Regions from separate parts of the Isoptericola sp. NPDC055063 genome, predicted to be linked through region 2. Evidence: riboswitches for the same ligand, from Rfam matches in the RefSeq annotation. Region 2 holds a riboswitch; the other holds the start of a gene.
The links. A riboswitch is a leader RNA that binds a small molecule or an ion and turns the genes downstream of it on or off. The one in region 2 is predicted to bind S-adenosylmethionine.
Positions count from the first base shown of each region.

Region 1: another riboswitch for S-adenosylmethionine. It lies ahead of ACWF41_RS20705 (methylenetetrahydrofolate reductase); the one in region 2 lies ahead of ACWF41_RS07105 (aminotransferase class V-fold PLP-dependent enzyme).

Region 1 covers NZ_JBSGUW010000022.1:2,902-6,293, reverse strand. Annotated here, with positions in the region: gene metE (5-methyltetrahydropteroyltriglutamate--homocysteine S-methyltransferase) at 1-134, opposite strand, end outside; gene ACWF41_RS20705 (methylenetetrahydrofolate reductase) at 163-1,185, opposite strand; SAM riboswitch class I at 1,191-1,297, opposite strand; gene ACWF41_RS20700 (NADP-dependent oxidoreductase) at 1,378-2,268, opposite strand; gene ACWF41_RS20695 (hypothetical protein) at 2,827-3,252, opposite strand.
Region 2 covers NZ_JBSGUW010000004.1:304,903-308,294, forward strand. Annotated here, with positions in the region: gene ACWF41_RS07095 (hypothetical protein) at 1-298, shown strand, start outside; gene ACWF41_RS07100 (CsbD family protein) at 395-568, shown strand; gene ACWF41_RS07105 (aminotransferase class V-fold PLP-dependent enzyme) at 652-2,091, opposite strand; SAM riboswitch class IV at 2,126-2,242, opposite strand; gene ACWF41_RS07110 (RNA polymerase sigma factor) at 2,329-2,997, shown strand; gene ACWF41_RS07115 (protein kinase domain-containing protein) at 2,997-3,392, shown strand, end outside.

The DNA.
Region 1 (3,392 bases), on a different contig from region 2:
GCGTCGGTGCGCCCGGCCCAGAACGACTCGACGGCCTTCTTGAGCTCGCGACGGCGCCCGATGCGTGGGTAGCCGAGGATCGTGCCGCCGGGAAACGCCGCGGCGGGGGTGGGGCTGGTCGATGTGGTGGACATGAGCACTCCTGAGGTCGGGCTCCGCGTGTCAGACGGCGGGAGCCTGGGTCGGGATGCTCGGTACCCACGGCCTTCTGGCCAGGTCCGCGCCGTCCGACGGGTCGTCGGAGGGCGCCGGTCCGCCGAGGTGCACACCCTCGAGCAGGTCCAGAGCGGGACGGTACTTGTTGAACGTGTACACGTGGATGCCGGGGGCGCCGGCGTCGAGCACGCGCTGGGCGAGCTCGACGGCGCGCGCCGTCCCGTAGGCGTGCTGCGCCTCCGGGTCCGGCAGGGCGTCGAGCGCGTCCAGCAGGTGCCGGGGCGCGACGACGCCGGTGAGCTCCTCGACGCGACGGAGCCGGCGCGGCTCGGTCGTGGGCAGCTGCCCGGCGAGGATCGGGATCGTCACCCCGGCCGCGCGGGCCTCGGCGACGAAGTCGGTGTAGGAGTCGGCCTCGTAGAACAGCTGCGTGATGGCGAAGCTCGCTCCCGCGTCCTGCTTCTCCTTGAGGCGCCGGACCTCCTGGGCCCGGGTGGTGCCCGCCTGGACGTTGCCGTCGACGAACGTCGCGACGGCGATCGTCAGCGGGCGGGCGGCGCCGCGCAGCGCCGCTCCCGGGTCGCTGGCGCAGCGGCGGGCCTCGACCTCGCGCAGCAGCTGCACGAGCTCGATCGAGGACGCGACGCCGTCGGCGGGCGGCGCCCAGTCCGGCTGGTCCTTCGGCGGGTCGCCCCGCAGGGCGAGGAAGGCGCGGGTGCCGGCGTCGAGGAAGTCGTCGATGACGGCCGAGACGTCCTCGCGGTGGGCGCCCACGCAGGTCAGGTGGGCCACGGGCAGGACGGGCGTGCCTTCGAGCAGCGTCGCGACGACCTGCCGTGCGGTCGCCCGGTCACCGCCGCCCGCGCCGTACGTCACGGACACGAAGTCGGGGCGCGCGGCCACGAGCCGGCGCGCCGTCTCCCAGAACTTGGGGGCGGCGTCCGGCCGGCGCGGCGGCATGAGCTCGAACGAGATCGTCGGGCGTGCCGGCAGCGCCGGGGTGGGCGAAAGGGATGCCTCTGCGACCATGCGTCACTCCATCGATCCTGGCGTGAGCACCTTCGTCCTCGGGAGGCTTCCGTCGGAGAACGGGTTGCTGCGGCGTCGTCGAGCCAGGACTCTCGGCCGCTCTGGATGGCTGGACCTCGATCGTACGCACCATCCGCGATGCGGGCGAAGGCGCGACCGACTGATGAGACGACGGCGGGGTGACGCCCCTGATCAGGGCACCAGCACGACCTTGCCGCCCGCGTGCCCGGACTCGACGAGCTCGTGCGCGCGGGCCGCGTCGGCCAGCGGCAGCACGGCGCCGACGGTGGTGGTGAGGTCGCCGCGGGCGAGGGCGGCGACGACGTCGGCGAGCTCGCCCGCGTCCCGCTCGGATCTGTAGCTGGCCGTCACACCGAGGTCGGCCGCGGTGTCGTCGGCGATCGTGACGATCCGGTCGGTGCCGCCGCGCAGGGCGATCGAGTCGGGCAGGACGCCCGCGCCCGTCGTGTCGAGGACGGCGTCCACGCCGTCAGGCGCGAGCGACCGGACGCGCTCGACCAGGCCCGCGCCGTACGTGGTCGGCGTCGCGCCGAGCGCGGCGACGCGGTCCTGATTCCGCGCGGACGCCGTCCCGATCACGCGGGCGCCGCGGCGCACCGCGAGCTGGGTGGCCAGCGCGCCCACCGCGCCCGACGCCCCGTGCACCAGCAGCGTCTCGCCCGCCCGCGCGCCGAGCAGGCGCAGCACGCGCGTCGCGGTTTCCGCCGCCACGGGGAGCGTGACGGCGTCGGTCGCGGCGAGGCCATCGGGGACGCGCGCGAAGACTCTTGTGAGGGCGAGCTCCGCGTAGCCGCCGCCGACGGCGAAGCCCACCACCCGGTCGCCCGGCGCGACGCCGGTCGCGCCGTCGCCGAGCGTGTCCACCACCCCCGCGACCTCGAGGCCGAGCACGACCGGTGCGGTCGGCTCCGGCGAGCCCGTCGTCCCGGCGCGGGACTTCACGTCCCAGCCGTTGACCGCCGCCGCCTCCACGCGGACGCGCACCTGCCCCGGCCCGGGCTGCGGCGCCGGCACCTCCGCCGGGTGCAGCACCTGCGGGCCGCCGAACCTCTCGAACACCATCGCGCGCACGTCGTCCTCCTCCGGTGGGTCGATCGTCCCCCGCGCGGGCTCGGGTGGCCAGCGTCGCGGCGCGCGTCCCTGGTCTCGCCGTCCGTCGGGGGTGCCAGGGGTCGACGAGGGTCGACGCGTCCGGGCCGTCGGATCCCTCGGTCCACTCGAACAGGACCTCGAGGTCAGGTGAGGCGGCGGCCGGCGTCCGCGTCGGCATACGGGCTGAGCGTCCGGGCCGCGGAGGAGTCGAGGAAGGAGATACCGACGTCGGTCAGCCCTCGGACCCAGGGCGGGGGCGCATCGAGGAAGCGGTGCCCCCGGCCGCTCCAGACCATCAGCCAGGGCAGGACGGCCGAGACGTACAGGGCGTCGCCGTCCGAGGACTCGTAAACGCAGGAGGAGTGGATGCTGGAGTCGGTGACGGGTCGGAACCGCGCCGCCGAGGGCAGCGACGCGGCGACGACGGCGTCCCAGGTCCCGGCGTGCGCGGCCTCGCGGGCGGGGCCGAGCGACCAGGCGGGTGTGCGGTGGCTCCCGATGACGACGGCGAGGCAGCGGTTGAGGACGTCACCGGGATGCGGGCCGATCGGTCGCGCGGTCGGCCGCGCTCGAGGGGCGTGCCGTGTGCCAGGCCGTCCTCGACGGATCGTCGTCGGGGGCGACGGCCAGGTCCTCCCGCAGACCCTCGACGAAGGCGGTGGCCCAGCGTTCGTCCCATGCTCTGCTGGCGATGACTCGAGCGAGCACGTCCCGGGGCACGAGGCCGAGCGCGGAGACCTCGCTCAGGGCGTTGAGCTGCGCCTCCAGGGCCCGCTCGTCGTCCTCCAGGGAGATCGCGACCTCGAGGGCGCGCGAGAGTGCGGCCGCACGCGTGGGGTCGATGCCCACCGCAAGCCAGTCGGTGACCTTCTCCGCGGCGAGGTCGCGCGATTCGGAGGTCGGTGATGAGAGTCCCGCGGCGAGCTCCCGGACGTCGTGCGCGTCGAGTGTCATCGATGGGTTCTCCTCGCGGTGAGCGGGTGGGGCGGGACGGGCTCCGTCACAGGCGGAGCCTGCCGCGTCGCACGCCCGCCACGATCGACCAGGGCGCGCTCGATCTGCGCGTACAGGTCGTCGTCGGTCGCCATGATGTA
Region 2 (3,392 bases):
CTGGGCGTCGTTCGGCGTCGTCGGGCTGGCCCTCCTGGTCTACGGGCTCGCCCGCCGCCGCCCGACCACCCTCGCGCAGGGGTTCGCGATGGTCGCCTACTACGGCGTCGCCGTCGCCGCGGTCGCGATGCCGCCGCGCGTCGGGCTCGTCGTCGCCGCCCTGGCCCTCGCCGCGCACGTCGCCTGGGACCTGGTCCACTACCGCCGGGACGTCGTCGTGCACCGGTCGCTCGCCGTGTGGTGCGTCGGCCTGGACCTCACCGTCGCCGCGCTCTGCGTGACGTTCGCGGTCGCGTGACGACCCGGACCACACCCTGAGACGCCCGCGTGCGAGCACACCCGCACCCGCCTACGTTCGATTCCCGAGGTCGTTCGTCCGACGGAAGGAGCCCCGATGGGACTGGGAGACAAGGCCAAGCACCTCGCCGAGGAGGCCGAGGGCAAGGTCAAGGAAGCAGCGGGCAAGCTCACCGACGACGAGAAGAAAGAGGCCGAGGGCAAGGCCCAGCAGGCCAGTGCGAACCTCAAGCAGGCGGGGGACGACGCGAAGGACGCGTTCAAGGGCTGACCGACTGCGGGCGACGGGGTGCCACCTGCACGGTGGCACCCCGTCGTCGTCCCCGGGCCCCGGCCTGGCGCCGGGGGGACCCGTCAGAGCTCGTCGGGCAGGCAGCCGAACGCCTCGTCCGCGCCGAGCGCGGCGGTGGCGAGCAGCCCCTCGAGACCGGAGCCGTCGGGCACGGGCCGCGGGTCGTCGACCACGACCCACAGACCGTCCACCACGTCGTACTGCGCCTGCGGGCCCTCGGTGACGAGCGCGCCGACGGCGGCGACGAGCCGCTCGACCTCCTCGCCCGCGGTGCCCAGGCCCACCGACGCGCGCACGGCGCCGGCGTCGAACCCGAGCCGCCCGAGCAGCGGGTGCGCGCAGAACCGTCCGTCGCGCACGCCGATGCCGTGCTCGGCCGACAGGTACGCGGCGACCAGGCCCGGGTCGTAGCCCGTGACGGTGAACGTCACCACGCCCACCGGGTCGACGGCGTCGTCCCACACGTGCACGACCTCGACGCGGTCGACGGCGCCCAGCCCCTCCACGAGCCGACGGCGCAGGGCGTCCTCGTGCTCGACGGCCGCCACCGCGTCCAGCGCGGCGAGCTCCTCGCACGCGGCCGCGAGCGCCACGGCGCCGACGACGTTGGGCGAGCCGGCCTCGTGCCGGGCGGGGCCCTCGTGCCAGTCGGTGCTCGTGGTGCGCACGCGCCGCACGGCGCCGCCGCCCGCGAGGTAGGGCGTGCCGGCGTCGAGCCAGTCGCGCCGCCCGACCAGGGCGCCCGCGCCGAACGGGGCGTACGTCTTGTGCCCGGAGAAGGCGACGTAGTCGACGCCGGTGTCCGCGAGGGAGAAGCGGCGGTGCGGCACCAGCTGCGCGCCGTCGAGCACGACCCGCGCACCCGCCCCGTGGGCCGCGGCGACGACGTCGGCCACCGGCAGCGCCTCGCCCGTGACGTTGGACGCGCCGGTGAGGGCGAGGAGCGCGTACGGGCGGCCGGTGGCCACCCCGGCGGACAGCTCCTCCTCGATCTCCGCGAGCGTGGCGGCCACGGACGGCCCGCCCGTCACGACGGTGGCGTCCGTGACGCGCTGCCAGGGCAGCAGGTTGGCGTGGTGCTCGATGTCGAGCACGAGGACGCGGCCGGGCTCGCCCGTCACCGGGTCGGCGGGCACGCAGCCCGCGAGCAGGTTGAGCGAGTCCGTGGTGTTGCGGGTGACGATCGTGAGGTCGTCGTCGCGGGCGCCGACGAACGCGCCGATCGTGCGACGGGCGGTCTCGTAGAGCGCCGTGGAGACCTGCGACAGGTAGCCGGCGCCGCGGTGCACGCTGGCGTACAGCGGCAGGACGCGGTTCACGCGGTCGGCGACGGCCTGCAGGGCCGGGGCCGACGCCGCGACGTCGAGGTTGGCGTACGGCACCCGGCGGCCGTCCACGAGCGGGACGAGCGTGTCCGCGCCCACGACGGGCAGGACGGGCGCGACGTCGTGCACGGGCGGGGCGATGGGCGCCGGGGCGGGCGCGGTGGCGAGAGTGGTCATGCGTGGTCCTCCTCGGTGGTGCCGGGGAGGTGACTCCCCGCGCTTGCCCGCGCGCCGGACGACGCGGGGCCAGGTCGTCACCCGGGGCACCCCGCCGCGAGAGGAGGGTTGCCGGCCAGCGAGCCGGGGCTTCGCGCTGGCACTCATGACCTGCCGCCCATGGTGCGTGCGCTCCAGGACACGGTCAAGCGGAGGGGCCGCCCTTCTCACGATGCGGTCGCGTGAGAAGGTGGCCGCATGCCCGACCGCACCGTTCCCGCCTCCGGCGCGCCCGCGGACGGCCCGCTCGACCGGCTCGGTCGTGCCGTCGACGCCGGAGACGCCTACGCGGCCCGTAACGCAGCCCGTGACGCAGCCCGGTCGACGACGGGCGACGCCGCGGCCGACGCGCTCGACCTGCTCGGCCACCGCGCCGCCGCCGGCTCCGCGCTCGCCACGGAGCTGCTGGTGGAGCAGCTGGACGAGTCGGGCGTCGTGCAGCGGTTCGTGCGCAGCTCGCTGCTCGACGAGACGGCCGTCGACGACGTCAGCCAGGACGTGCTCATCTCCGTGGCCACGTCCATCCGGTCGTTCGCGGGCGGGTCGCGCGTCACGACGTGGGTGCACGGCATCGTCCGCCACCGGGTGGTGGACCACCTGCGCCGCCAACGGGCCACGACGACCCTGCCGGACGACGACGTCGGCCCCTCCGAGCGGATGAGCTCGCTGCTGGCCACCCGCGCCACGGTGCGCGACGCGCTCGCCGCCCTGCCCGAGCTCTACCGCGAGCCCGTCACGCTGCGGGACATCGAGGGCCTGCCGTACGCCGACGTGGCCGAGCGGCTCGGGCGCAGCGTCCCCGCCGTGAAGTCGCAGATCTCCCGGGGCCGCGCCCTCGTGGCGGCGGCGCTCGGGGGCGTGCCCTGATGGCCGGGCCGACCGGCGACCGGCACCTCGGCCGCTACCGCGTGGGCGAGGTGATCGGCGCGGGGTCGTTCGCCACCGTGCACCGCGCCGTCGACGAGCGGCTCGACGACGTCGTCGTGGTCAAGGTGCTCGCGGAGAACCACAGCCTCAACCCGGAGATCCGCGAGCGGTTCATCGCCGAGGGGCGCGCGCTGCGGCGGGTCGCGAGCCCGCACGTCGTGGCCGTGCACGACATCGGCGAGAGCGACCGGCAGCAGCCGTACCTGGTGCTGGAGCACGCCGACCGCGGCACGCTGGCGCAGCGCGTCGACGCGCTGCGCGCCGAGGGCTGGACCGCGTCGCCGGCCGACGTGCTGGCCGTCGCGCGCGGGCTCGCGGCGGCGGTCGAGGCCGTG